DNA from 3 places in the Cupriavidus sp. C3SS-1 genome. Region 1 is predicted to be linked to each of the others. Evidence: predicted binding sites of a transcription regulator. Region 1 holds the regulator's gene; each other region holds the start of a gene.

What was found. The regulator LexA, encoded in region 1, represses DNA repair genes until DNA is damaged. The targets are predictions, from matches to a motif close to ACTGTATNNNNATACAGT.
Region 2: a site for LexA is predicted at 7,161-7,178, ahead of ACIGJC_RS23900 (CppA family protein). Genes of this name have one in related genera too.
Region 3: a site for LexA is predicted at 7,003-7,020, ahead of ACIGJC_RS01520 (ATP-dependent helicase). Genes of this name have one in related genera too.

Annotation. Positions count from the first base shown of each region.
Region 1 covers NZ_CP172699.1:1,890,686-1,900,130, reverse strand. The annotation lists gene ACIGJC_RS08815 (hypothetical protein) at 98-412, shown strand; tRNA gene ACIGJC_RS08810 (tRNA-His) at 519-594, shown strand; gene ACIGJC_RS08805 (hypothetical protein) at 693-938, opposite strand; gene ACIGJC_RS08800 (GDCCVxC domain-containing (seleno)protein) at 1,048-1,272, opposite strand; gene ACIGJC_RS08795 (MerR family transcriptional regulator) at 1,440-1,841, shown strand; gene ACIGJC_RS08790 (helix-turn-helix transcriptional regulator) at 1,898-3,043, opposite strand; gene ACIGJC_RS08785 (hypothetical protein) at 3,222-3,584, shown strand; gene ACIGJC_RS08780 (hypothetical protein) at 3,976-4,347, opposite strand; gene ACIGJC_RS08775 (DUF2188 domain-containing protein) at 4,528-4,752, opposite strand; gene ACIGJC_RS08770 (hypothetical protein) at 4,953-5,129, shown strand; gene ACIGJC_RS08765 (hypothetical protein) at 5,245-5,451, shown strand; gene ACIGJC_RS08760 (hypothetical protein) at 5,514-5,684, opposite strand; gene lexA (transcriptional repressor LexA) at 5,790-6,446, opposite strand; gene ACIGJC_RS08750 (asparaginase) at 6,642-7,640, shown strand; gene rpsF (30S ribosomal protein S6) at 7,742-8,116, shown strand; gene priB (primosomal replication protein N) at 8,194-8,493, shown strand; gene rpsR (30S ribosomal protein S18) at 8,497-8,775, shown strand; gene rplI (50S ribosomal protein L9) at 8,812-9,264, shown strand.
Region 2 covers NZ_CP172700.1:1,696,744-1,706,188, forward strand. The annotation lists gene ACIGJC_RS23865 (IclR family transcriptional regulator) at 1-60, shown strand, start outside; gene ACIGJC_RS23870 (cyclase family protein) at 62-1,123, shown strand; gene ACIGJC_RS23875 (ABC transporter substrate-binding protein) at 1,173-2,414, shown strand; gene ACIGJC_RS23880 (thiolase family protein) at 2,416-3,561, shown strand; gene ACIGJC_RS23885 (Zn-ribbon domain-containing OB-fold protein) at 3,558-3,911, shown strand; gene ACIGJC_RS23890 (tripartite tricarboxylate transporter substrate binding protein) at 4,035-4,973, shown strand; gene ACIGJC_RS23895 (acetate--CoA ligase family protein) at 5,000-7,099, shown strand; gene ACIGJC_RS23900 (CppA family protein) at 7,211-7,486, shown strand; gene ACIGJC_RS23905 (2-hydroxy-3-oxopropionate reductase) at 7,588-8,484, shown strand; gene ACIGJC_RS23910 (EamA family transporter) at 8,507-9,352, shown strand; gene ACIGJC_RS23915 (flavin reductase family protein) at 9,330-9,445, opposite strand, start outside.
Region 3 covers NZ_CP172699.1:321,524-330,968, forward strand. The annotation lists gene ACIGJC_RS01490 (dicarboxylate/amino acid:cation symporter) at 1-152, opposite strand, end outside; gene ACIGJC_RS01495 ((2Fe-2S) ferredoxin domain-containing protein) at 565-885, shown strand; gene ACIGJC_RS01500 (alpha/beta hydrolase) at 1,029-1,670, shown strand; gene ACIGJC_RS01505 (D-alanyl-D-alanine carboxypeptidase family protein) at 1,753-2,952, shown strand; gene ACIGJC_RS01510 (YbeD family protein) at 3,008-3,313, shown strand; gene ACIGJC_RS01515 (class I SAM-dependent rRNA methyltransferase) at 3,529-4,725, shown strand; gene ACIGJC_RS01520 (ATP-dependent helicase) at 4,835-6,952, opposite strand; gene ACIGJC_RS01525 (TlpA disulfide reductase family protein) at 7,125-7,661, opposite strand; gene ACIGJC_RS01530 (thioredoxin fold domain-containing protein) at 7,778-8,272, opposite strand; gene ACIGJC_RS01535 (hypothetical protein) at 8,403-8,999, shown strand; gene ACIGJC_RS01540 (LysE family transporter) at 9,046-9,445, shown strand, end outside.

The DNA.
Region 1 (9,445 bases):
GCTGCGTAGAGCATATCTACGCTCGAATCGGATGTCCGGTGCGAGTGGCAAGGCCGCGTCTCATTGTGCGGGTGACCGTGATACGATCGGCGGCGACATGGAAGCGAAGCCGTGTTTTTGTCAATTCAATCGCTGGAATGAGGTGGCTGTGGTGGATGACCAGACGTCGTTCGGGGTCGTGTTCGAGGACTTCCGGTTGGTTTGGGTGGCCGAGCAATTGCAGGATGGCAAATGGACGGCCCGCTATTGCTGGCGCCTGGGCACGACCGAGGCAGCGGGCAGGGCGCTCCAGGAAGACGCGCTCAATGGAAAATCGCGCCGGCTCCTGGGGCAGTACAATACCGAGGCCGAAACCATCGAAGCGATCAAGCAGGCGGTGCTGCTGGAGGCAAAATGGTCGCCTCGCCGTTGACGATGCTGGGCCTCGAAAAAATTTTGTGCGGGATACTAGCCATAACGAAAAGTAGTTTGTATAATCTTGTTTTTCGTCGATCAGCGCTTCGCTGATGACCTCTACGGTGGCTGTAGCTCAGTTGGTAGAGTCCAGGATTGTGATTCCTGTCGTCGTGGGTTCGAGTCCCATCAGCCACCCCAAAATTCCTTTTTCGCATCAGTGCTTTGCGGGTTTTCTAACCCTTTAGTGATGCGAATTCCTTACGGCGCCATCGGCGCCGTTTCTGTTTCTGCTCCCCTTATTCTGTCGCCTGGGCCTCATCGACGAGGAGATAGTAATCCGCCGGGTGCCAAGGAATCACGAGGGTGCTTGACCCGGATTCGATGGGCGTTGCAGTGATCATCACCCCGTCCTTTCCGATCTCGCAGCGTTCAAAGACAGCGGCAAAGCCCTCTCGGGCCACCACGATTCTCCTGCCGGGGAAATGCTGCCGTAGTTGTGAAACTTTGTCAGTCAGTGCACTCAAGGCATCGCGGTCCTTCATTTTGACTCTCATTGTGAGCTAGTGGGTGCTGCCGACCGCGAGGCAACTCAGCCCGGTTGAACGGGTGCGTCGGAAGCAGGCTGCTGCGGCGCACAAATGAAAACTCAGTTTAGAGGGATGATTCTAATTTCGTCCCTAGGGGATTTCCCCCCCGAACCAGAGAAGGGGAGCGCGATGGGTGCCTATTAGGGCATGCATGACATATTCGCTGCTGCATTGGCGGACACCGTTCGGTGCCATATGAACAGAAGACACAGCAATCTCCAGTCTTTGGTCTGAGCATCGTGTGGCAGTACTCGCACATATAACGCCACATGCAGGCGTCCAGCGGCATGGTTTCTTCTTTGGCATGCCCGCAGTTAGGACAGGTGATGACTGACTGCAGCTTGAGGTTGCTCATCTTGGCCCCTTCCCCGAAGTGCACTGCGAATTGCAAACTGCCCTTTCCCAATGTGAGGTTTATGCCTAGCCTAGTTCCGTACCAAGGTACGGAGTCAAGCCATGGAGCACATGCTAACCATCGGCAAGCTGGCCAAGGCGGCGGGCGTCGGGGTGGAAACGGTGCGCTACTACCAGAGGTGCGGGTTGCTGTCGGTGCCAGAACGTGCCTTTGGGACCGTTCGCCGGTATTCGCAACAGAGCCTGCAGCGCCTTTATTTCATCCGCCGGGCCCAGTCTCTCGGTTTCACCCTGGATGAAATCCAGGTACTGCTGCGACAGAGCAATGGTGGCTCGTGCAAGACCGCCCGCACACTGGCCGAACAAAAGCTCGATCTTGTCGAGAAGCGATTGCAGGATTTGCGACGGTTGCAAGCCGAGTTGGAGCGTCTTGTCCGGCAATGCCACACCCATGGCGATGAGGCTTCGTGCCCATTGATCGATGCCTTGTCCGGGATTGAATGACAAGGCCCGGACATCAAACGCGTCCAGTCGCCGCGCGCGCCCGCCCGCTCATGTCGCTAGCCTCGAACCGGCGGCGTGGAGCGATGCAGCAGATTGAGGAGATCGGACTGCCTTGTCGTACCGGTCTTCGAAAAGATGTGCTGAAGATGGGTGCGAACAGTCGGCTCGCTGATGCCTAGCATCTCCGCCGATTCCATGCCTCCAAGCCCTTGTGAAAGCGCCAGTAATACGCGTAGTTCGCCACCGGTCAATCCGTGCAGCCGCGCAAAGGCTTCGCCGGGCATGAGCGGGACCTGGATGGGGTCTTGCATGAACACGGCGACCGATGCGGCGAACGGTGCCAGGATGCCGCTGCGCTCGCCGTTCTCTATTGGCAGCAGGGTGGCGACGTAGCCGCGGCCTGTTCCGGCGCCATCGGGAATCGCCACCGAATGCTCGTTCCACGATGAAGCGTTGTCGGCGCGCGTCGCGGCATCGATGTGCTTGGCAAGTGCCGCGCGAGCCGTGGGTTCGACCGCCGACAGCCGGTTGTGAGCTATGCAGATCGAATGGCCGGCCTTCACCTGTCGCTCGGCTGCGGCATTCATATAAACCACGTGCCCATCGCGCGCCGTAAGGAATACGCCTGCTGAAAGCCCGTCGAGCGTCTTTTCGAGCATCTCGGATCGAAGTGCCCGGATGTCGAGTGCGTCGGAGATCGCCATTGCCCGGCAGACATGAGGAGACAGCAGCCTGAACAGCTGCGCCTCGGGCTGCTGGTAGTGCGGCTTCTTGTTGCTGCGGGAAGCGTGCAGCGAGGCCACGCGTCCGCCCGTGCGAAGGGCCGGAAACCAGATGATGTCGGTCAGTCCGTACGGCTCCAGGACTTCGCGGTAGAAGCGGCTTTCAAGCAGTTGCCGGGGCTCCCTGGCCAGCGAATTGACGTCCCCGACATTCGAGACGATGTCCGCCGCGGCCATCGGGCTTTGCGCGAACTCACTGCCCAACTTCTCCAGGAATTCGGGCTGGTAGCCGAACACGAACAACTGGTCGTTGCGCACTTGCTTGAGGTCATGCACGCAGATGCCGCCGCCCGTGCTTGCGCACAAGTCCGCCACCGACCGGCACGCGCCGGGCCAGCGCGCGGGCTCTAGCGCGCAGTCGTAGATGGCGCCGATCACGTCGGAGAGTTGCTGGGCTGTCACGCCCTCCAGGCCGTCCATGGCGAACTCCCTTTTTTGTTATGGGTGTTGTCCGTCATCGCTTCCGATGACGCGGCGTTGCGAAGGAGTTTATACGCTTACGAGCAGCATGAATCCCTGTAACGAGAAGGTTGCCAAGATGCTCCACCGTGTCAATCGAGTTCTAGCCACGCCCGCCCGGCGAACATCCGCTGGCTATATGATCGCGCTGATCTACTGCATCCTTGCAGCGTTGATCTGGAGCGCGCCGGTCGGGCATGTCGGGACGACCATGTCTTCCCGGCCAACCGAGTCAACGATCGCTTGGCTCTACTTCATGACAAACGCGGCGCGCATCTTCACCTATGTGCCGCAATTGATGGCGGTGTGGCGCAGTACCGACGGCGCGCGCGACATTTCGCTGTTGACGTGGGGATCGTGGGTCGTGGCCAATGCCACCGCTGTGGCCTACGGTGTCATCGTCGTCCACGACCTGTTTTTCACGCTGATCGCGTTGCTCAACCTGGTGTGCTGTGCGGCGGTGACCGTGGTGTGCATGCACCGTCGCAGGGGGCCGCGGTAACGACCGGGCGCATGCTGACACTCCCATTTGGGGGGCTTCCATGATCGCGGTTGCGCCGTTGTAGGAAAGCACCCGGCAGTCACAGAACCCCTGTCCTACATCCTCCCGAAGGTCCGCTGCATATGCTGGAAAGGACGAGGATAGGACAGGAGAGTCTTATGAAAATCACTCTTGTGCTGCTTACCGCTTTCACAGCGTTGCTCAGCGGTTGCGTCGTGGCCCCCGATCGCGATGAGCACCGGGACGGTGGCTACTACAGCGATGGTCGATACCACAATCATGATCGCGATCGCGGCGACCGGGATGACCATCGGGACTACGGGGACAGGGATCGGTGGCAGAACGGGCCGAGATACTGACGCTGCAGCGTGGCGATTGACAATCGGACGGCCTAGCGACCGCGGGCGGGCAGCGCCTTGATGGTCATCGTGCCGTCCTTCTGGACATCCGCGCGGGCAAGTGCATCGAGCGAAATCGTCTTGGTCGGCTTTCTGGGCACGACGATCACCGCATCCCCGCGGAGATTTTTCACCCAGCAACCGGTGTCCCACGCGCCGTGGTAGGCCGCATAAAAGCGCATTTGATCGGCGCCGGCCAAGGGCAGGTCGCACTTCTTGTGCAGGTACAGCACCGTGGGGAACGGCGTTCGAACCGTTTCCCCGACCCTCATGTCGTCAAACGGATAGACATAGGCGTCTTCGGCGCGCGCGGCTGTGGCTGTGGCGGCGGCCAGTGCCGCGATCATCCATACCAGCTTCATCATGGCGATCACCAGGGGCTGACGAAGGCGGGTTTGCGAGCCCGCGCCCAGCCAGAGAGCTATCTGGCAAAAATTGTACGTCGCCTTGCAGCGAAAAACCCGGCGACACGCGCCGGGTTATGTTCGCCAGCCGCTATATCGAGCGTTGTCCTGGGTGTCCGGTTTCGCGAGCCGGCCCAGCCATCACTCTTTGATGTCGGGCGTCTCCTGGCCAAACGAATTCCTTTCATGGATCTGTCCATCCCGGCCGTGAATCAGCAGCTCGACCTTCGTCCGTCTCGCCTTCTCCGTGCCGGTGGCGATGGCGTGTTGCTGGCAGGTGAAACGCTGCTCATTTCCGGACCCGCCTTCGAGCTGTACGGCCCAGCCATTGTAGGTCGGCACGACGTGGATATTCTTGTTGGCCATGGCTGTCTCCTGGAGTCTGTGCAGATAGTGTCGGCCTGGGAACACCGCGCCGGTATCAGTCGCTGTCCGACAAGGCGATCGCAGGCGGATGGGGTTTATACCGACTGTCCCGATTCGCCAAGCGGATGTCACCTGGAGTCAAATGGATTTGCACCGGTTTTCCATACTGGCGTGGTAACGAACTCGTTCTCCACATCATCATGCTTGCCCTGGCTATCTGGCTGCTTTGTTCTTTCGGGATTGGTCTGCTGGCCCACATTCTGGGCCGCTCCGTTGCGGTCTGGCTGACCTTTTCGATGATCTTCACGCCATCCCTCGGGCTGATCGCAATGGCTATCCTGGGTAAGAAGGCAACGACACAGCAGCTGCGGGTCTGAAGAGTGCGGCCGTCGGCTCGGCACGACCCTGTTCCGCCCCCGCCGAGCGGGAAGCAACTGGCTTCGGATGGTCAGGACCTTCATGCTACGATGCCCCGGACACCGGGAGGCTGCCATGGAATATCGATACAAGAGCCGGGAAATCTCGATTCAGTCAATCAAGGCGCCCGACGGTCAATGGGACTGGTCGTTTGTCATCCGTGGACACGGACATCGACATAACGCCGGCGCGCTCGCGGCAACGGAAGACAGTGCCATCGAGGCGGCCTACGCGGCTGCGAGGCATGAGATCGACCATATCTCCGGCGACGCCAACGACTAGCCGCCGTCAGGGCGGCATTACCGCTGCATTTCACTCCGGCCGGCCCCGCCCATCGGCAAGCCTCAGGCCAGGAGCTTGGTCGGCTCGGCCAGTTCCAGCATCCGGCAGATCGCCGCCATGCTGCCAACCATGGTACGGCGCTGCGCGCCCTGATAGATGCGAACCCCCTTCGATTGCCGGAACGGCACGGGCTTGACCGGCTGGCGTGCGGCGATGTGGTTGGTTTGCGGCATGGCTACACCTCTCGATTGGCAAAAGCGGGGTCAACACCCGTCAGGCGGGCGGCGTCGGCACTGCAAGGAGGAGGGCGGCGGCTAGCGCGCGGCTGGCCGCGCTGGTCAGAAGCCCGAGGAGCGGATCAGCCCGACGGCAATGCCTTCGAGCGAGAACTCTTCGCGTCCGGGCCCGACCATGATGTTCGGGAAGTCCGGGTTTTCCGCGATCAGCTCGATGGCGCCGTCACGGCGCTGCAGGCGCTTGACGGTGACGTCGTCGCCCAGGCGCGCCACGACGATCTTGCCGTTGGGCGCCTCGCTGGCCTTGCGCACGGCCAGCAGGTCGCCGTCGAGGATGCCGGCGTCGCGCATGCTCAGGCCGCGCACGCGCAGCAGGTAGTCGGGGCGTTCGTCGAAGACCGAGGCATCGACCTGGTACTGCCGGTCGATATGCTCGGCGGCCAGGATCGGGCTGCCGGCGGCCACGCGGCCCACCAGCGGCAGCGTCAGCTGCATGACCCCGGACATCGGCAGGGAAAACTGGTCGGGGGTTTCCGAATCGCTGCGCGCCACCTTCAGGCGGATGCCGCGCGACGCGCCCGGCGTCAGTTCGATCACGCCCTTGCGCGCCAGCGCTCGCAGATGTTCTTCCGCGGCATTGGGCGATGAGAAGCCAAACTCCGCGGCGATCTCGGCGCGCGTGGGCGGGAAACCCGTGCCGCGGATCGTATTGCGGATCAGGTCGAAAATTTGCTGCTGCCGGGGTGTCAGGGTCGCCATGGAAGCGTTCCGATAAGTGCCCCGGTGCTATTTGTCCGCCAGCCGGGTGAGCACTGTATGTTTAAACAGTATGCTGTGATTTTATACAGTATCGGCGCAAGCGCAAGCAGAATTTCAGAAGCGTCTGCTCGACATCCGGTTTGCCCGCATGCCGCAGGTACAATCGCCGGACTTCAGCTCCCTGTATCCCCCACCATGTCCCAGCTTCCCCGCATCGTGGTTCTGGCCACTGGCGGCACCATTGCCGGCGCCTCGACCAATCCGGCCAGCAGCGCGCGCTACCAGGCCGCGACGGTGCCCGTGTCGACGTTGCTGGCGGCTGTGCCGGCGTTGCAGTCTATGGCGCGGATTGAAGCCGAGCAGGTGGCGCAGATCGATAGCAAGGACATGGTGTTCTCGCTTTGGCCGACGCTGGCCGCGCGTATTCAGCATTGGTCGGCCGAGCCGGACGTGGCCGGCATCGTCATTACACATGGCACGGACACGCTCGAAGAGACGGCGATGTTCCTGCACTTGACCCAGGCCTGTCCGGTGCCCGTGGTACTGACCGCCGCAATGCGGCCGTCGACGTCGTTGTCGGCGGACGGTCCGCTCAATCTGCTAGATGCGGTGCGCGTCGCCGGCCATCCGGCTGCGCGCGGCAAGGGGGTCCTGGTGGTGCTGAACCAGCAGATCCATGCGGCGCGCGACGTGACCAAGGCGCATACCTCGGCGGTGGATGCCTTTGCGTCGCCGCAGGGCGGTCCGCTGGGTTTCGTGCAGGACGAGCTGGTGCGGCTGCCGCGCACGCCCACGCAGTCCGTTGCGGCGGTCTTTCCCGTGCCGGCCCGGTGGCCCGAGGTCGAGATCGTCGCGAGCTATACGCAGCCGGGGCGCATCGCGGTGGACGCAATGGTGGCTGCCGGCGTACGCGGCCTGGTCGTTGCGGCGGCGGGCAACGGTTCGGTGCATGAGACGCTGATCGCGGCGCTCAGGGACGCCGCCGCGGCCGGTGTTGCCGTGGTGCGGAGTTCGCGGACCGGGGCCGGTCATGTGTCGATTCCGCCAGTTACGGACCCCGATGCCGGCCTGTTTGTCTCCGCCGCGGACCTGAACCCCTATAAGGCAAGGGTGCTGTTGCTGGTGGCGCTTGCGCAAGAACCGGGGCTGGCGGCGGCGCCGGACCGGCTCCAGGCGCTGTTCGCCTCGGCGTGATTGCGGTTGCGTGATTGTCAATAGCCGGGCTATACTTTAAGGCTATTCAACCTTGCCGCACCGGACGTGACGCCCGGGTGGCTTATCCAAAAGGAGCGTCAATGCGTCATTACGAAATCGTATTCATCGTCCACCCGGACCAGAGCGAGCAAGTGCCGGCCATGATCGAGCGTTACAAGTCGCTCGTGACGTCGCAAGGCGGCCAGATTCACCGCGTGGAAGACTGGGGCCGTCGCCAGATGGCTTACATGATCCAGAAGCTGGCAAAGGCTCACTACGTTTGCGTCAACATCGAGTGCGGCAAGGATACCCTGGTCGAGCTGGAACACGCCTTCAAGTTCAATGACGCCGTGCTGCGCCATCTGATCGTGCAGACCAAGAAGGCCGAAACCGCTCCTTCGCCGATGATGAAGGAAGTGCAGCGCGAAGAAGCCCGCAAGGCCGCGCAAACGACCACCGAAGGCCAGGCTGCCTGAATGCGGATTGCGGTGCCTGTCGTGGCTGGCAAGCCTGATCACGACAGCGTGGGCAACACACTGCAAGGGGCGACGCGTTGAATCAGCTTCGGCTAGCCGCCACCCTGGCGGAACGCGATGCCCTCAGGTACACCCCGGCCGGCGTGCCCGTCGTGAACTGCATCTTGCAGTACAGCGGCGCGGCAATCGAGGCGGAAACGCCGAGGCAGGTCGAGTTTGCCATTGCAGCGATGGGGATCGGGCCAGTTGGCCAGCGTTTGGAGCGGTTGCCGCTCGGCACGCTGCTCGATTGCGAAGGATTCCTGACCCGCAAGCACCGCAACAGCAAGGCCCTCGTCTTTCACATCACTGGATGTAAAGCATTCGTAAAGGATTGAATCGTGGCATTCATCAAACGTAACGACAAGAACAAGAAGCGCTTCCAGCAACAGAACCCGCTGTTCAAGCGCAAGCGCTTCTGCCGCTTCACCGTGGCTGGCGTGGAACAGATCGACTACAAGGATCTGGACACCCTGAAGGACTTCATCGGCGACAACGGCAAGATCACGCCGGCTCGCCTGACCGGCACCAAGGCTCACTATCAGCGTCAGCTGGATACGGCCATCAAGCGCGCGCGTTTCCTGGCGCTGATGCCGTACACCGACCTGCACAAGAACTGATAGTCCAGGCCATAGGTCCGTAAAGGAGAGAACACGATGCAAATTATTCTGCTGGAAAAAGTGATCAACCTGGGCAACCTGGGTGACATCGTCAAGGTGAAGGATGGTTACGCCCGTAACTTCCTGATCCCGAGCAAGAAGGCCCGTCGCGCCACGCAAACCGCGATCCAGGAATTCGAAGTGAAGCGCGCCGAGCTGGAAAAGGCCGCCGCCGAGAAGCTGGCCGCCGCGCAAGCCGAAGGTGAGAAGCTGAACGGCCAGACCGTTCAGATCTCGCAGAAGTCGGGTGTGGATGGCCGTCTGTTTGGTTCCGTGACCAACGCCGACATCGCTGTGGCCCTGGGCAACCAAGGCTTCAAGCTGGAAAAGGCTCAGGTTCGTCTGCCGAACGGCCCGCTGAAGACGGTGGGCGACCACCCGGTCAGCGTTGCCCTGCACACCGACGTGGTGGTCGACGTGACCGTCGCCGTCGTGGGCGAGCAAGTCTAAGCACGACCTTGCCGTGCCGGTCCATCCGGCACATGCAAGCGAAAAGGCAGGAGCATGGCTCCTGCCTTTTTCTTTGTCTGCAGTACCGGCTGCATGGCCGCCCGTTTTGCTGCACACCCGGCGCTGTCAAGGCCTGATGTCAAATTGTTGCCGCTCAAATGTCAGTCGGGCAGCGTCCACC
Region 2 (9,445 bases), on a different replicon from region 1:
GTCCCCGCTACCGAACAACAACGGCCGGCCGCCCGGCCACGCGCCCGAGAGGAGGCATGACATGCGCTGGAAGCAACGTCCGCAAGGTTCCAACTGGGGGGATTTCGGGCCCGACGATCAGTTGGGCCGCATCAACCTGATCGGCCCCGAGCAAGTCGTGAAGGGGGCGCGCGAGGTGCAGGCTGGCCGCAGCTTCTGCCTGTCGCTGCCGCTCGACTACCCGGGCGGCAACAAGCTCAACCCGCGCCGCCACGCGCCGGTGCTGCGGCCAACGTTCCGCGACGATATTCCTTACGTGAACTTTCCGCTGGCAAAGGTCGATCCGGCCGCCATCGACGTGCTCAGCGACGACCAGGTGCTGATGTGCCTGCAGTACAGCACGCAATGGGATTCGCTCGCGCACGTGGGCGCGCTGTTCGATGCCGATGGCGACGGCCGGCCCGAACGCGTCTACTACAACGGCTACCGCGCCAACGAGCATATCGTCGGCCCGATGGACTATGCCGAGGACGACCACTTCGCGGCCCACCCGTGCGGCCACGGCCACGACCACAGCGCGGCGCAGGCGCTGGGCATCGAGAACTTCGCGGTCAGCGGCATGCAGGGCCGCGGCGTGCTGGTGGACCTGGCGCACATCTTCGGCATGGATTTCCGCAACGTCGGTTACGACGACCTGATGCGTGCCATGGACGCAACCAAGGCCGGGGTCGAGCCCGGCGACATGCTGCTGCTGCGCACCGGCTTTGCCGAAATCGTGCTGTCGATGCAGCGCGAGCCCGACGAAGCGGTGCTGCACCACAGCTGCTGCGCGCTGGACGGGCGCGACGAGAAGCTGCTGCGATGGATCACCGATAGCGGCATCGCGGCGCTGGTCGCCGACAACTATGCCGTCGAGCGCTACCCTGCCCGCCCCGCGCCCGATGGCGACAAGCATCACCCGCTGCTGCCGCTGCACCACCACTGCCTGTTCAAGCTGGGCCTGCCGCTGGGCGAGCTGTGGTACCTGCGCGAACTGGCCGACTGGCTGCGCGCCAATGGCCGCACGCGCTTCCAGCTCACCGCCCCGCCGCTACGCTTGCCCGGCGCGGTAGGTTCGCCGGTAACGCCCATCGCCACGGTTTGACCGCATCACACGACATCGTACGACACGCACGACAAGCCAGGGAGACCCCATGAAGCAACGCCATTCGATGTTCCGCAAGGCCGCCGGCACGCTCGCCGTGGCCGCCGCGCTTGCCTGCGCCGGCGCGCAGGCCCAGCCAAAGGCCGCGATCTCCGACGACGTGGTCAAGATCGGCATGCTGCTCGACATGAGCGGCCTGTACGCCGATGTCACCGGCCGCGGCAGCGCCACTGCGGCGCAGATGGCCATTGACGACTTCGGCGGCAACGTGCTGGGCAAGAAGATCGAACTGGTGGTGGTCGATCACCAGAACAAGGCCGACATCGCCGCCAACAAGGCGCGCGAATGGTTCGACACCGGCCATGTCGATGCCATCCTCGACGTGGCGGCCTCCGCGCCGGCGCTGGCCGTGCTGGACGTGGCCAAGCAGAAGAACCATATCGTGGTGTTCTCCGGCCCGGGCAGCGAGCGCATCACCAACGACCTGTGCACGCCGGTGTCGGTGCATTACGCCTACGACACCTATGCGCTTGCCAACACCACCGCGCGCGCCATGGTGCAGCGTGGCGGCAAGACCTGGTTCTTCCTCACGGCCGATTACGCCTTTGGCCACACGCTGCAGGAATCGGCCACCGCCGTGATCAACGAAACCGGCGGCAAGGTGCTGGGCGCCGCGCGCCACCCCATCGGCGCGAGCGACTTTGCGTCCTACCTGCTGCAGGCGCAGGCCAGCAAGGCGCAGGTGGTAGGCCTGGCCAATGCGGGCGGCGACACCGTCAACGCGATCAAGGCCGCCTCGGAATTCGGCCTGACCCGCAACGGCGCGCAGCGCATGGCCGGCCTGCTGCTGTACATCAACGACATCCATGCGATCGGCCTGAAGACGGCGGCCGGGCTGGTGCTGACCGAGGCCTTCTACTGGGACATGAACGACGCCACACGGGCCTGGTCGCGGCGCTACTTCGAGAAGTTGAAGAAGATGCCGAACATGAGCCAGGCCGGCGCCTATTCGTCGGTCATGCACTACCTGAAAGCCGTGCAGGCCGCCGGCACCGACGAAACCGCCGCAGTCATGAAGAAGATGAAGTCGATGCCGATCAACGACTTCTTTGCGAAGAACGGCCGCATCCGCGAAGACGGCCGCATGATCCATGACATGTACCTGTTCGAGGTGAAGAGTCCGGCCGAGTCCAAGTATCCGTGGGACTACTACAAGGTGCTGGCGACGGTGCCGGGCGACCAGGCCTTCATGCCGGTGTCGAAGTCGCAATGCCCGCTGCTCAAGCGTTGATATGGCGCGCAAAGGCTTCATACGCGGCACCGGCAATACGCGCTTCGGCCGCATTGAGGGCAGCACTCCACTGACGCTGATGGCGCAGGCCGCCGATGTCGCGCTGGCCGACAGCGGGCTGGCACGCGCGGACATCGACGGCGTGCTGTGCGGTTACGCCACCACGCTGCCGCACCTGATGCTGGCCGACCGCTTCTGCGAGTTCGCCTCGCTCACGCCCGCCTACGCGCACGGCGTGGCCGCGGGCGGGGCCACCGGCGGCGTGATGGCGATGCTCGCGCATGAGCTGGTGCGCGCCGGCCGCTGCCGCCACGTGCTCGTCGTGGCCGGCGAAAACCGCCTCAGCGGCCAGAGCCGCGACCAGTCGATCCAGACGCTGGCGCAGGTCGGCGAACCGCACGTCGAGGTGCCCAACGGCGCTTCGGTGCCGGCCTACTACGCGTTGCTGGCCTCGCGCTACCTGCATGAAGCTGGCATGGATGCCGATGCGCTGTCGGGCTTTGCCGTGCTGATGCGCGAACACGCCGCAAGCCACCCCGATGCGCACTTGCGCGAACCGCTGTCGCTGGCTGACGCGCGTGCAGCGCGCGCGATCGCCACGCCGCTGCGCCTGTCGGATTGCTGCCCGATCTCCGACGGCGCGGTCGCCGTGGTCGTGTCCGCCGAGCCTGGACCCGGCACGCCGGTGCGCATCGCGGGCGCGGGGCAAGCGCATCGGCACCAGCATCTGAGCGCCATCGACGATGTCATGCTGACCGGCGCCGCCGACGCTGCGCGGCGCGCGTTTGCCGAGGCAGGCGGCGGCGTGGAGAGCATCGACTACCTCGCGATCTACGACTCGTTCACCATCACGCTGGTCATGTTGCTGGAAGAACTTGGCCTGGCCGAACGCGGGCAAGCGCAGGCGCGGCTGCGTGCGGGCGATTTCGGTGGCGGCGGCCCGCTGGCGCTCAATACGCACGGCGGCTTGCTGGCCTTCGGGCACTCGGGCGTGGCCGGTGGCCTGATGCACCTGGCCGAAGCCGCGCGGCAGCTCGCCGGCCGTGCCGGCGAGCACCAGGCCGGCACGCGCCGGCGCGCATTGTTCCATGCCGATGGCGGTGTGCTGTCATCCCACGTCAGCTTGGTACTGGAGGCCTTGCCATGACCCATCCCTACACAGCGGGCCTCGATGCCGGCGTGGTGCGCTACCAGTGCTGCGACGACTGCGGCGCATGGCAGCCGCTGGAGCGCCATGCATGCCGTGCCTGCGGCGGGCTGCACCTGCGCTGGCGCGATGCCGGGGGACTGGCGACAGTCCACGCCGTGACCGAGATCAGCCGTGCGCCAGACGAAGCGTTCCGTGCGCTAGCGCCTTACACGCTGGTGCTGGCCACGCTCGACGAAGGCCCGCGCGTGATGGGCCATGCCGAGCCCGGCGTAGCGATCGGCGAGCGGGTGCGGGCCGGCTTCCTGCGCTTCGGCGAAGGCACGCTGCTGCGTTTCCGGCGCGAATAGCGAACCAGCGCCGCCTCTGGCGCCTTGCCGGCAGCGCCTGTCCGTCCCGGCCGGCATCCACAACCGGAGTGACCTTTGGCACCGAATCGATCCCGGCGGCACACGCTCGCCCTGATTTCCTGTATGGCCCTGTCCGCCACGGCCTTGCCGGCCGCGCAGGCACAGTCGTTCCCCAACAAGCCGATCCGGCTGGTGGTGCCCTATCCGCCGGGCGGGCCGACCGATATCGTCGCCCGCGTGGTCGGACAGAAGCTGTCCGAGAAGCTGGGCCAGCCGCTGGTGGTGGAGAACCGCCCCGGCGCCGGCGGCAATATCGGCGCCGAAGCCGTGGCCAAGGCCGCGCCTGACGGCTACACGCTGCTGGTCGCCACGACCGCGCACGCCATCAACATGACGCTGTTCAGCAAGCCCGGCTACGACACGCGCAAGGACTTCGCGCCGGTCAGCCTGCTCACGCAGGGCCCGCTGGTGCTGGTGACCGCACCGGCCACCCCCGCCACCAGCGTGGCCGAGCTGATCGCGCTGGCCAAAGCCCGGCCGGGACAGGTCACGTTTGCCAGTTCCGGCAACGGCCAGTCCACCCATCTCGCCGCGGAATTGTTCAACAGCATGGCGGGCATCCACATGACGCACGTGCCTTACAAGGGCAGCGCCCCCGCGCTGACCGACGTGATGGGTGGCCAGGCCACCGTGATGTTCGACACCATGCTGTCGGCCATGCCGTTCGTGCGCGACGGCAAGCTCAAGGCGCTCGCCATCACGGGCGCCACGCGCTCGCCGGCCGCGCCCGACACGCCGACCATCGCGCAGGCCGGCCTGCCCGGCTACGAGGCCAGCGCATGGAACGCGCTGCTGGCCCCGGCCGGCACGCCGCCCGCTGTCCTGGGCGCGCTCAACGGCGCGCTCAAGGCCGTCCTGCAGGACCCGGACGTGCGCGCGCGCTTCGCCACGCAGGGCTTCGCCGCCGAATGGACCGATTCCCCGGCCACCGTCCGCTTTATCGGGCAGGAAATCGACAAGTGGGCCAGGGTCGTGAAGACCTCGGGCGCCACGATCGACTGATCTCTCTCAACTCGCACGCCTTGCTCATGACCGCCCCACTCCAGTCCCTGCTCTCCCCACGCTCGATTGCGGTGATCGGCGCCTCCGACAATATCCACAAGATCGGCGGCCGGCCCATCCATTACATGAAGACGCACGGCTACGCCGGCACGCTCTACCCCGTCAATCCGCAGCGCGACTCCCTCCAGGGCCTGCGTGCCTACCCGTCGCTCGACGCGCTGCCGGAAGTTCCCGAACTGGCCATCATCATCGTCGCCGGCGAGGCCGCGGTGCAGGCCGTGCGTGACTGCGCGCGGCTCGGCGTGGCGGCGGCCATCGTGATCGCATCCGGCTTTGGCGAGGCCGGCGCCGAAGGCCGCCGCCAGCAGGACGAGATGGTGCGCGCCGCGCGCGCCAGCGGCCTGCGGCTGGTGGGTCCGAACAGCCAGGGGCTGGCCAACTTTGGCAGCGGCGCCATCGCGAGTTTCTCCACCATGTTCATCGAGGTGGCGCCGCAAGACGGGCCGGTAGCGGTCGTCAGCCAGAGCGGCGGCGTGGCGGCCATGGTCTACGGGCTGCTGCGCGGCCAGGGCATCGGCGTGCGCCATATGCACGCCACCGGCAACCAGGCCGACGTCACGGTCAGCGAACTGGCGCTGTCCGTCGCACAGGATCCCGGCGTGCGGCTGGTGCTGCTGTACCTGGAAAGCCTGGCCGATCCCGAGGTGCTGGCCGAAGCCGCGCGCGTGGCGCGGGCCCGCAACGTGCCCATCGTGGCGGTCAAGGCCGGCCGCTCGCGGGACGGCCAGCGCGCCGCGGCGTCGCACACGGGCGCCATCGCCAACGAAGACCGCGCGGTCGACGCCTTCCTGGACCGCCACGGCATCTGGCGCGTGAATGATGCGCACGCACTGGCGCGCTGCGCGCCGCTGTACCTGCGTGGCTGGGATACCGGCGGGCAGCGGCTGGTGGTGGTGAGCAACTCGGGCGCGAGCTGCGTCATGGCCGCCGACGCGGCACAGACTTTCGGACTGACGCTCGCGCCGCTGTCCGAGGCCACGCGGGCCGCGCTCGCCCAACGCCTGCCCGGCTTTGCCACGACCACAAACCCGGTCGATGTCACCGCGGCGCTGCTCTCCAACAGCGCACTGTTCGGCGAAGTGCTGCCCGTAGTGGCAAGCGATCCAGCTGCCGACCTGTTCCTGCTCGACATTCCCGTCTCCGGCATGGGCTACGATGTGCCGCGCTTTGCACGCGACGCCGCCGCGTTTGCCGACACCGCCGGCAAGCCCATCGCAGTCGCGGTCTGGCAGCAGCCCGTGGCCGATGTCTTCCGCGAAGCCGGCTTGCCGACCTACGCCAACACCACCGAAGCGCTAGCCGCCTTCTCGCAACTGGTATCGCACCAGCAGCGCCTGCGCCAGATCGCCGCCGAGGGCGAGCCCCGGCTGCCGGCGGTTCCCGCGCGGCAGGCAAGCGCCGGAGCCGGCGGGACGCTGAGCGAGGCCGGCAGCCTCGCCCGGCTGGCAGCCGCCGGCATGCCGGTGGTCGAACACTACGTCTGCCACGACGTGGATGCCGCGGTCGCGGCCTGGCAACGCATCGGCGGCCCGGTGGCGGTCAAGGCCAGTTCCCCGCAGGTGCCGCACAAGAGCGAGCACGGGCTGGTGGCCCTGCACTGCAACGACCCGGAATCGGTGGCCAGCGCCTTCACGGCCCAGACTCGCACGCTGCAGGCCATGGGCGCCACCTGCGAGGGCGTGGTGGTCGCGCGCATGTCGCGCGGCCAGCGCGAATGCATGATCGGCGCGCACTGGGACCCGGTATTCGGCGCGGTGCTGGTGGTGGGCGACGGCGGCAAGTACGTCGAGGTGCTGCGCGACACCGCCGTGCTGCTCGCGCCCTGCCAGCAGGCGGACGTGGCCCGGGCGCTGGCTACGCTGCGCATCGCGCCGCTGCTGCACGGCGTGCGCGGCGAACCGGCGGTGGATATCGCCGCGCTGTGCCGGTTGGCAGTGCAGGTCGGAGAGCTGGTTCAAAAGGCTGGCGGCGCGATCCGGTCGGTTGACCTCAATCCGGTGATGGTGAACGCCGATGGCGTGGTGGTCGTGGACGCGTTGATCGAGGTGGAACCCTCCGCACTTTAAGGATCTGTGGATCCGGCGTTCCCAGGCGGCATCCGAACATTCTCCTTGCCTCCAACGGATTACTGTATATATTTACAGTACCTGTATGGATGAACAGTATGAGGAGGCCCCATGGAACATCTGATCCGCGTCCAGAACGACTATGACCGTCAGGTGCTCGCGTGGCTGCGCGCGCGCATCGGCGATGCCGCGCTCCAGTCCGCGGCGGGCCGGCTGGCAGGCGCCCGCAAGCCTTACCTGTCCACCATCTGCCGCAGCCTCGGCATCCGGCCGCCCTCGCGCCGGGAGTTCGCACAGGAAGCGGCGCGCACGCACCGCGCGGTCGGCGACCAGTACCTGGCGCGCATTCGCGCCATCCTTGCGACACCGGCTGGCGCCGCCCGCTGATCCGGCTGTTTGTGGTGGCTCTGCAGTGACTATGATCAATCACGACGCTGCATGCGGCGCGGGCCGCGCAGCCGGGCCATGGCAACCCACCGGACAAGAACATGAGCAAGATCGGCTTTATCGGCCTGGGCGTGATGGGAACGCCCATGGCGCAGCACCTGCTGCAAGGCAGCCACACCGTGTTCGCGCACAGCCGCAGCGGCGTGCCGCAGGCGCTGCAGGCTGCGGGCATGCACGCCTGCGCCAATGGCACCGACGTCGCGCGCCAGTCGGAAGTCGTGATCCTGATGCTGCCCGACACGCCCGACGTGGAACGCGTGCTGTTCGGGCAGAACGGCGTGGCTGCCGGCCTGTCCCGCGGTGCGACGGTGGTCGACATGAGTTCGATCTCGCCCATTGCCACGCGCGAATTTGCGAGGAAGGTCGAAGCGCTCGGCGCCGACTATGTCGATGCTCCGGTATCGGGCGGCGAGGTGGGCGCGCGTGCCGCCACGCTGTCGATCATGGCGGGCGGGCGGCAGCACGCCTTCGACCGCGTGCTGCCGCTGCTGCAGCTTATGGGCAAGAACATCACGCGGGTTGGCGAGGCGGGCGACGGCCAGGTAGCGAAGGTTGCGAACCAGGTCATCGTCGCGCTGACTATCGAGGCTGTCAGCGAAGCGCTCGTGCTGGCAGCGCGCGCCGGCGCCGACCCGGCGCGCGTGCGTGAAGCGCTGATGGGCGGCTTCGCCAGTTCGCGCATCCTGGAAGTCCACGGCGAACGCATGCTGCAGCGCAAGTTCGAGCCGGGCTTCCGCATCGCCTTGCACCAGAAGGACCTGGCGCTTGCGCTGTCCACGGCGCGCACGCTGGGGGTCGGGCTGCCGTCCACGGCCTCTTGCCAGCAGCTGTTCAATGTCTGCGTCGGCATGGGCGGCGCGGGCTGGGACCATGCCGCGCTGGTGCGGGCGATCGAACACCTCGCCTCGTTCTCGCTGGACGACGCGCATGCAGGCTAAGCCGGTCGCCGCGGCGCCCGCCATGCCGCAGGGCCGCGTCGCCCTGCTGACGGCCGTGACCATGCTGGCTTTTGCCGGCAATTCGATCCTGTGCCGGCTGGCGCTCAAGGGCACGGCCATCGACGCGGCCAGCTTCACGCTGGTCCGGGTCGTCAGCGCAGCGGCAGCGTTGTGGCTGATCCTGCTATTCCGCCATGGCCCGGGCCGGCTGGCCGGCGGCGGCAACTGGCCATCGGCGCTGGCGCTGTTCGCCTACGCGGCGGCATTCTCTTACGCGTACCTGCACCTTTCCGCGGGGACTGGCGCCTTGCTGCTGTTCGGGGCCGTGCAGGCGACCATGACCGGCTACGGGCTCTATGTCGGCGAACGGCTGCGCGCGGGGCAATGGCTGGGACTGACCCTGGCGCTGGGGGGGTTGGCATGGCTGGTGCTGCCAGGGCTGGCCGCACCGCCGCCGGGCTCTTCGCTGCTGATGATCGTGGCCGGCATCGCCTGGGGCATCTATTCGCTGCGCGGGCGCGGCGCGGCGGATGCCATTGCCACCACCGCCGGCAATTTCGTGCGCGCCGTGCCGCCGGCGCTTGCGCTGGCGTTGCTGATGCACGCGCAGCGCAGCCTGGATGGCGCCGGGCTGGCGTGTGCGCTGGTGTCCGGCGCATTGACTTCCGGGTTGGGCTATGTGGTCTGGTATGCAGTCATGCCGCGGTTGAGGGCCGCCACCGCCGCGACCGTCCAGCTCAGCGTGCCGGTGATCGCGGCGGCAGGCGGCCTGGCGCTGCTCGGCGAAACCATGTCGCTGCGGCTCGCGGTCAGCGCCGCCGCCGTGCTCGGCGGCATCGCACTGGTCATCGCGGGCAAGCAGCGTTGAGGCCCGCAAAGCCACCGTCGTGAAAGACCAGTGGCTCGCCCCGGTTCATGCGGTAGGACACGATCTCCGCGATGAACAGCACATGGTCGCCGA
Region 3 (9,445 bases), 1.6 Mb from region 1:
GGGCCGATGATCATCTTGATCAGCTTGATGAAGCCATCGCCCAGCGGCTTCATGGCCACGCCTGTGTCGGGCCAGAAATGGCCCAGCAGGATGCCGACGAAGATGGCGAACAGCACCTGCACGTACAGGATCTTGTAGAAGGGTTTCCTCATGATGTCGTCCTCGGTTTTTTGACCATACCCACCGGCGTGGCGGGCGCACGCCGTCACGGAATGCAGCGCGTCTCGGATTCAGGAATTGCAATCGATATGCCAGCGTGTGGAAAGACGCTAAGTCATTGATTTGAAACGAGGCGTGGCATCGCGCGCAGGGTCCGGCACTCCGGAATTCCGGAATTCCGGAATCGCCGGCTCCGGGGATCCGGAACGGTGGCGATGCGTGGGGTGCCCGATATGGCACATCCGCGGCCCGGTTTGCGCGCGGGGCGTGCCGGCGATGCCGATGGAGCGCCGGATTGCCTTAGTCCGGCCGCCGACACACCGTATAATTCCGAGCTTCCATCAATGCCGGACGCGTCGGACCCGAGCCGGTGCCACCGCGTTTTTCGCCTTTCCCCCAGCACGCATGAGCAGCTACTACCAGCACCACGTTTTTTTCTGCCTCAACCAGCGCGAGGACGGCGAGAACTGCTGCGCCCAGCACAACGCCAAGGCCATGCAGGAATACGCCAAGAAGCGCTGCAAGGAGCTGGGCATCGCCGGCGGGGAAGGCCGCGTGCGCATCAACAAGGCCGGCTGCCTGAACCGGTGTGAACTTGGACCGGTGCTGGTGGTCTACCCCGAGGCCGTCTGGTACACCTACGTCGACGAGCACGATATCGACGAGATCATCGACAGCCATCTGCTGCACGGCGAGCCGGTAACTCGGCTGATGGTGGACCACTGACGGCGACGCCTGCCGGCGCGGCAGCGCCGGTGTCGAGGATGTCCCCAGGTTTTCCGGTTGTTCCCGTAGCAGTGCCGCTCCAGCGCGAGCGTAGCGGCAGCGTTTCCATTGCCCCCAGTTGCTTTGCATCGTCCATTGCCATCATGAACGCGCATACCCAGGTACTGACCATCGCCGGCCCGGCCGGCGCGATCGACCTCTCGGTCGACCTGCCGCAAGCGGCGCCGCGCGGCCTGGCGCTGGTGGCGCACCCGCATCCACTGTTCGGCGGCACCAAGGACAACAAGGTGGCGCAGACCCTGGCGCGCTGCTTCGTGCAGCTGGGCTACGCCACGGTGCGCCCGAACTTCCGCGGCGTCGGCAACAGCGCCGGCGTGCATGACAACGGCGTGGGCGAGCAGGACGACCTGCTGGCCGTGGTCGCGTGGATGCGCGAACAGACCGCGTGGTCGCCCGATGCCGCCACGCTGCCGCTTGCCATGGGCGGCTTCTCGTTCGGCAGCTTCGTGACCACGCACGTCGCGAAGCGCCTGGCCGATGCCGGCACGCCCGCGCAGCGCCTGGCGCTGGTCGGTACCGCCGCGAGCCGCTGGGAGGTGGCCGAAGTGCCGGCCGATACCATCGTCATCCATGGCGAGCAGGACGACACCGTGCCGCTGCAAAGCGTGTTCGACTGGGCCCGCCCGCAGGAGCTGCCGGTCATTGTCATCCCCGGCGCCGATCATTTCTTTCACCGCAAGCTGCACCTGATCAAGCAGCTCGTCGTCAATGCGTGGGACCGGTGAGGCCAGTCGGCACGCCGTCCCGGGTGCCATGCCGGCGCCCGCAACCGTTCTTCGCGAAACTTATCTTGTCGGAAACTGAAACATGCTGAACAGAGCCACGCCGCGCCTTGCGTCCGTCTTTGCCCCCGCCGCGCTCGTCGCGGCCGTCACGCTGGCCGCCGCGCCCGCCGCCGTGCTGGCACAGGGTGTGCCGATGCCGCAGGTGGCGGCCAAGTCCTGGATGCTGTACGACGTGACCAGCGGCCAGGCCCTGGCGTCGCAGAATGCCGATCTGCGCATCGAGCCCGCTTCGCTCACCAAGCTGATGACCGCCTACCTGGTGTTCGAGGCGCTCAAGGAAAAGCGCCTGACGCTGGACCAGACCATTACGCCGACCGAGATCGTGCGCAAGGTCAAAAGCGATGAATCGCGCATGTTCATCGAAGCCGGCAAGCCGGTCAGCGTGAACGACCTGCTGATGGGCCTGATCGTGCAGTCCGGCAACGACGCCTCGCTGGCGCTGGCCGAAGCCGTGGGCGGCTCGGAGGAAGGCTTCGTCGCGATGATGAACCGCGAAGCCCAGCGCATGGGCATGAAGGGCACGCACTTCACCAACACCGATGGCGTGCCCGATCCGAACCACTACACCACGGCCGTGGACCTGGCCACGCTGTCCACGCGCCTGATCAAGGACTTCCCCGAGTACTACGGAATGTACTCGCAGAAGGAGTTCACCTATAACAAGATCAGGCAGCCCAACCGCAACCGCCTGCTGTACATCGACCCGACCGTGGACGGCCTGAAGACCGGCCATACCAAGTCCGCCGGCTACTGCCTGATCTCGTCGGCCCAGCGCCCGCTGGCCAACGTGCCGAATGGCTCGCGCCGCCTGGTGTCGATCGTGATCGGCACGGCCACCGAGCAGATCCGCACGCAGGAAAGCCTGAAGATCCTGAACTACGGCTTCCAGTTCTTCGACACGCTGCGCCTGTACGACAAGGGCCAGGTGCTGGCCACGCCCGACATCTACAAGGGCAAGGCCGGCACGGTCAAGATCGGCGTGCAGAACGAGACCTTCGTCACCGTGCCCAAGGGCACGGGCGGTCGCCTGAAGCCGGTGCTCGAGCGCCAGGAACTGATGATCGCCCCGATCGCCGCGGGCCAGCAGGTGGGCACGGTGAAGCTGATGGATGGCACCACCAAGGTGGCGGAGTTCCCCGTGGTGGCGCTGGAAGAAGTGCCCGAGGCAGGCTTCTTCGGCCGCTTGTGGGACACCATCCGCCTGTGGTTCAAGCGCAAGTAATGTGATGGAGCGGCCCGGCACGCCATGCGCGCGCCGGGTTGCTGGAGAAACTGAAATGGCAACCGACAACCATGGCGGCGGCAAGCCTGGCGATATCCCGCCCGAGCAGTCGCTGATCGAGTACCCCAGTGATTTTCCCATCAAGGTGATGGGTGCGATGCAGGACGGCTTTGCCGAAGCCATCGTGACGCTGGTGCAGGAGTTCGACCCGGGCTTTCACGCCGGGAAGATGGAAATGCGTCCGTCGAGCAAGGGCAACTATCTGGGCCTGACGGTCACGGTGTGGGTCACCAGCCGCGAACAGCTTGACGATCTATATCGCGCGCTGACGGCGCATCCGATGGTGAAGGTGGTGCTGTAAGGCATCGACCCTCAGAACACCGTTTGTTTTCCCCCTCTCCCGCTCGCGGGAGAGGGGCCGGGGGAGAGGGCAGGCGCTGGCGATATCGACGCCCGTCACTTCGTTGACGCTCCCGCCCTCTCCCCCACCCCTCTCCCGCAGGCGGGAGAGGGGTGCCCTCGGCTTGCATATCCGCGGTTTTGACGCCCCGGACTCTGCTGTATTTCCATACCAACATGAACACCATCACCCTCAAGCCCGGCAAGGAAAAGTCCCTGCTGCGCCGCCATCCGTGGATCTACGCCACGGGCATCGCCACCACGGAAGGCCGCTGCGAACCGGGCGCGACCGTCATCGTGCGCGCCGCCGATGGCCGTTTCCTGGCCAAGGCCGCCTACAGCCCCGAATCGCAGATCCGCGCGCGCGCGTGGACCTTCGACGAGAACGAGCCGGTCGACCACGCGCTGTTCAAGCGCCGCGTGGCCGCGGCGATCGCCTATCGCCGCCAGTGGGTGAAGGACAGCGATGCGGTGCGCCTGATCTTCGGCGAATCCGACCGCCTGCCGGGCCTGATCGTCGATTACTACGGCAACGGCGCGAATGGCCAACTGGTGTGCCAGTTCAATTCCGCCGGCGTGGAACACTGGAAGACCGCCATCGTGCAGGCGCTGGTCAAGGAGACCGGATGCCCCAACGTGTACGAGCGCTCCGACGCCGCCGTGCGCCAGCGCGAGGGGCTGGAACTGGTGACCGGCGTGCTGGCCGGCGCCGAGCCCGATCCGGCGCTGTCGGTGACCGAGCATGGCGTGCGCTACTACGTTGACGTGCGCAACGGCCACAAGACCGGCTTCTATGTCGACCAGCGCGACAACCGCAAGCTGGTCGGCGACCTCGCCGCCGGGCGCGAGGTGCTGAACTGCTTCTGCTACACCGGTGGTTTTTCGCTGGTGGCGCTGCGCGGCGGCGCCACATCGGTGACTTCGATCGATTCCTCGGGCGAGGCGCTGAAGATTGCCGCGGGCAATGTTGCGCTCAATGGCTTCGACGAGAACCGTGCGACGTGGCTCGATGCCGACGTGTTCAAGACGCTGCGCGAATTCCGCGCGGAAGGCCGCCAGTTCGACCTGATCGTCCTCGACCCGCCGAAGTTCGCGCCGTCGGCGCAGCATATCGATCGTGCCGCGCGCGCATACAAGGAAATCAACCTCGTCGGCACGCAGCTGCTGCGTCCGGGCGGGCTGCTGTTCACGTACTCGTGCTCGGGTGCGATCAGCATGGAGCTGTTCCAGAAGATCGTGGCCGGCGCGGTGACCGATGCGCGTGCCGATGCGCGCATCCTGCGCCGGTTGTCGGCGGGCACGGATCATCCGATGCTGTCGGCCTTCCCGGAAGGGGAGTATCTGAAGGGTTTGTTGCTGGAGAAGGTTGCGTAAGGGGAATTGACTGCGGCGTTCCATCGACCGCGGTGTTTCTCCCCTGTCCCACTGCGTGGAAGGAGGGAGCAAACCGGCGGGTTTGCTGAGGCGAGTCAGCGTCCGCGGCTCACCGCCACATATTCCGCATCCTGCTGGCCAGATCCACCGGCGCCAGCGTTGCCTTCGACGTCGTTTCTCCCGGCATCGGCGGAGGCGGCCAGGACCGGCTGTAGAAATTCGGCATCACCCGGTTCGGCAGGAAACGCGTGCGTGACGCATAGACATGGCGATCGCCGAACCCCGGCTGCTGGTGCACATAAAAACGCTGCGGCACCACGACATCCAGATGGTCCTTGGCGCGCGTCATCGCCACGTACAGCAGCCGCCTTTCCTCTTCGATCTCTTCTGTCGTGCCCGTCGCGAGGTCCGACGGCATGCAGCCGTCCACGGCATTGAGCACGTACACCGCCTTCCACTCCTGGCCCTTGGCCGAGTGGATCGTCGACAGGATCAGGAAATCCTCGTCGCGAAGCGGCACGCCCGATTCATCGCTCGATGCACTGGGCGGGTCCAGCGTCAGTTCCGTCAGGAAGCGCTCGCGCGAGGCATAGGTCGCGGCAATGCGCTCCAGCTGCTGCAAGTCCGCCATGCGCGCGGCGGCATCGTCGTGGATGCGCTCCAGGTGCGGCTGGTACCAGGCGATGACCTGCTCGAACTCCGACGGCCACGGCGAGGCCGGTCCGAGCAGCGTGCGCGCCAGCGCCAGCAGGTCGCTCCAGGCTGGCGCGGCGGCGGGCGGCGCCTCGAACGATTCCAGTGCGAACAGCGGCTCGGTGGCCACCGCCAGTGCGTCGAGCACGCGCGCGGCAGTCTTGGGCCCGATGCCGGGCAGCAACTGCAGCGTGCGGAAACCCGCGATGCGGTCGAGCGGATTCTGCAGCCAGCGCACCACGGCCATCGCGTCCTTCACGTGCGTGGATTCGAGGAACTTGAGGCCGCCGAATTTCACGAACGGGATATTGCGCCGGGCCAGTTCGATCTCCAGTTGCGCGCTGTGGTCGGCCGCGCGGAACAGCACCGCCTGCGCCATCAGCGCCAGGCCTGCCTCGCGCCGCTCCAGCACGCGCTCGACCACGAAGCGGGCCTGGTCGGCTTCATCGTTGACCACGACCACGCCCGGCTTCTCGGCCGAGGTGCGCTCGGACCATAGATCCTTGGTGTAACGCTCGGACGCAAGCCCGATCACCGCGTTGGCGGCTTGCAGGATCGGCTGCGTCGAACGGTAGTTCTGCGACAGCGTGACCTGCCGCGCGGGCGGCGCGAACTGCGCGGGGAAATCGAGGATATTGCGCACGGTGGCGCCACGGAACGCGTAGATCGACTGCGCGTCGTCGCCGACCACCGTGAGGCCGTGGCCATCGGGCCGCAGCGCCAGCAGGATCGACGCCTGCAGCGCGTTGGTGTCCTGGTATTCGTCGACCAGCACATGGTCGAAGCGCGCACCCATGTCCTGTGCGATGGCGGGCTCGGTCAGTGCCTGCGCCCAGTACAGCAGCAGGTCGTCATAGTCGAGCACCTGCTGCTTCTGCTTGGCTTCGACATAGCCCGCGAACAGCGCGCGCAGCGCATCGATCCACATGGTGTAGCGCGGGAACCAGCGCTTGAGCACGTCTTCAAGCGGCGCCTGCGTGTTGACCACGCGCGAATAGATCGACAGGCAGGTTTCCTTTTTCGGGAAGCGGCTGGCCTGCTCGGACAGGCCCAGGTCATGCCGCACCACGTGCATCAGGTCGGCGGAGTCGCCCCGGTCGCAGATGGTGAAGGCCGGCGATAAGCCCAGCGTTTCCGCGTATTCGCGCAGCAGCCGTGCGCCGATCGCGTGGAAGGTGCCCGACCACTGCAGCGCGGCCCGGCCGGCGCCGGTACTGATGCCGAGCGCCTGGTCGACGATGCGCTCCACGCGCCGGCCCATTTCCGCCGCCGCGCGGCGTGAAAACGTCAGGAGCAGGATGCGGCGCGGATCGGCGCCCTTGAGCACCAGGTGCGCGACACGATGGGCGAGCGTATTGGTCTTGCCCGAGCCCGCACCCGCGATGATCAGCAGCGGACCTTCGCTGGTGTGCTCGACCGCCGTCCGCTGTTCCGGATTGAGCCGCGCCAGGTAGGCGGGGACGTCAGCGTCCGGTGTGGCATGTTCGGCAAGGGCGGAAGGCAATTCCGCGAGAGGGGCAAGATCCAGTGACACGGGCGGTTCGGGTGTGGCCGCCGTCAGGGCGGGTAGGAAGACTGGCGCAAACTGTATATCCATACAGGCCCCGGGCGCAAGCCAGTCGCAGCGGGCGCGGCACCAGCCCAACAAAAAAGGTGCCCGATGAGCACCTTTTATCCCCGTTTTGCAGCCGTTGCCGGAAAATTCGTCAGGCCGCCTTGGCTAGCGCGCCGTCGAGCAGCTTGTGCAGTGCGTCCCATTCAGGCTCGCCGACATAGCGCTTGAGGATGCGGCCGTCCCTGTCCACGACGAAGGTGGTGGGCGTGAGCTGCACATTGCCGAAGGCCTTGGACGCGGCGCCGTCCGAGTCCATCGCGACCTTGAACGGCAGGCCGCGCGTCTTGGCGTAGTTCATCACGTACATCGGGGGATCGTAGTTCATGGCCACGGCTACGAATTCCAGCCCCTTGCCCTTGTACTGCTCATAGGTGCGGACCATGTCCGGCATTTCCTTGACGCAGGTGGCGCAACTCGTGGCCCAGAAATTGATCAGGTAGACCTTGCCCTTGAGGTCGCCCGTGCTGACTTTCTCGCCCGAGAGCAGCGTGAAGGTGGTGGCGGGCACCTGGCTCGATGGCGACAGCGCGCGGTAGCCGAACCAGCCCAGCGCGGCGAGGACTACGACGACTACGGCGATGGGCCAAAGCTTGCGGGGTCGGGAAGTGGCGGAGGCGGCGTTTGTCATGGCAATGCGGTCCGGCAGGGGCCGGCCCCGTTCAACTGGCAACAGGCCATTCTAAACCCGGGCGCGGCGCGCTGCTGCATTCCGTCGCGTGCGTCAATCCGCCGCAGTGGCGGTGGTCAGCGTGCGGTGGCGACAGCAGCACGCGCCTGGCCCAGGGCCTGTTCCAGGTAGGCGCCGTAGAAATCGGGCTGGAGGCCGCGCAGCGGGGTTGCGGCCTGCCGTCCTTCGCGATCGAGGAACAGTACGGTCGGCGCCACGCGCACCTGATGTGCCTTGGCCCACGCGCGTGCCGTGGTCATCGAGCCATCGGTGTCGCGCAACGGGGTGTCGGCGGTCATGTCGACTTCGCGAACGGCGATTTCGCCGGCTGCTGCCTGCGGGCCGAGATAGCTCTTGCGCACGGTGTCGCAGTAGCCGCAATCGGGCAGCGAGACCAGCACCACGAGCGGCTCGCCGCGGCGCGCCGCTTCGGCGGCATGGGCGGCCAGGTCAGTCGCGCGCGGCAGATGTGGCGTGCCGGCGCTGGCGGAGCCGGCCAGGGCGGCAAGTCCGAGCAGCGCTGCGGCCGCAAGACGAACGGAGGGTCGACGGATCGGGATCAGCGGGGGCATGGTGTAAAGCGCAGCAAGCACGGGCCGGCGGCTTCCAGGATAATACCGGTTTCCGCCCGGCGGCGAGGCGCCAGCCCGCCGCCGTCCCGGCCCCGACAATCCGCGCCGCAACGTAGCGGCCACGCCCCCGATGCCCCCTCCTCAGGTCTGTCAGTGGTTCTCCCGGCTTCGCCTGGTGTTGCCGGCCATGCTTGCCGTGGCCTGGCTCGGCGCGTGTTCGCCGCGCTATGACTGGCGCACGATCCAGTCGGGCGAGGGCGGCTATGCCGCGCTCTATCCGGGCAAGCCGACCAGCGCCGCGCGCGACGTGGCCATTGCCGGGCACAAGCTGCCGATGACCATGGAGGCGGCGCGCGTCGACGAGATGCTGTTCGCTGTCGGCGTCGTCACGCTGCCGGCCGACGATGCCGCCCTGCGCCGCGAGGCGCTGGCTGCCATGCAATCCGGCCTGCTGGCCAACCTTGGCGTACATGTCGGCGAGCCCGTGCGCGCGCGCGCGGTGACGATCCAGTCCGCCGACCAGCCGGCGCGGCCGCTCGACGGCATCGAAGTCGAGGCAAGCGGCGTGTCTCCGCAGGACAAGTTGCCGCGCCGCCTGACCGCGCGGCTAGTGGCCGTGGGCCCACGCGCTTACCAGGCGGTGGTGCTGGAGTCGGGCGAGGGCGCGCGCGACCAGCGCCATGCCGAGCAGGTGGAACAGTTCCTGGGCGGGTTCCATCCGTATTGATCCGCCCCCACGTTTTGTCTCAAGGTTTGTCTGAAGGAGAGAAGTGATGCGTTGGGAAGTCTGGCTGGCCTATTTCGCCGCGTGCTGGGTCATTGCCGTGTCGCCCGGTTCAGGCGCGGTACTGTCGATGAGCCATGGCCTGTCGTACGGCGTGCGCAGGACGTCGACCACCATCTTCGGCCTGCAGGCCGGGCTGGTCATCATCCTGCTGATTGCCGGTGGCGGGCTGGGGGCGCTGCTGCTGGCGTCGGAGCATGCGTTCGCCGCGGTCAAGACCGTGGGCGCCATGTACCTGATCTACCTGGGCCTGCAGCAATGGCGGGCGCGGGTTGAGGAAGGCACGGCAGCGAATGGCAGCGATGCCGTACGCGTGACGCCAATGAGCCCGCGCCGGCGTTTTGCCACCGGCCTGCTGACCAACGTGACCAACCCGAAGGGGATCATCT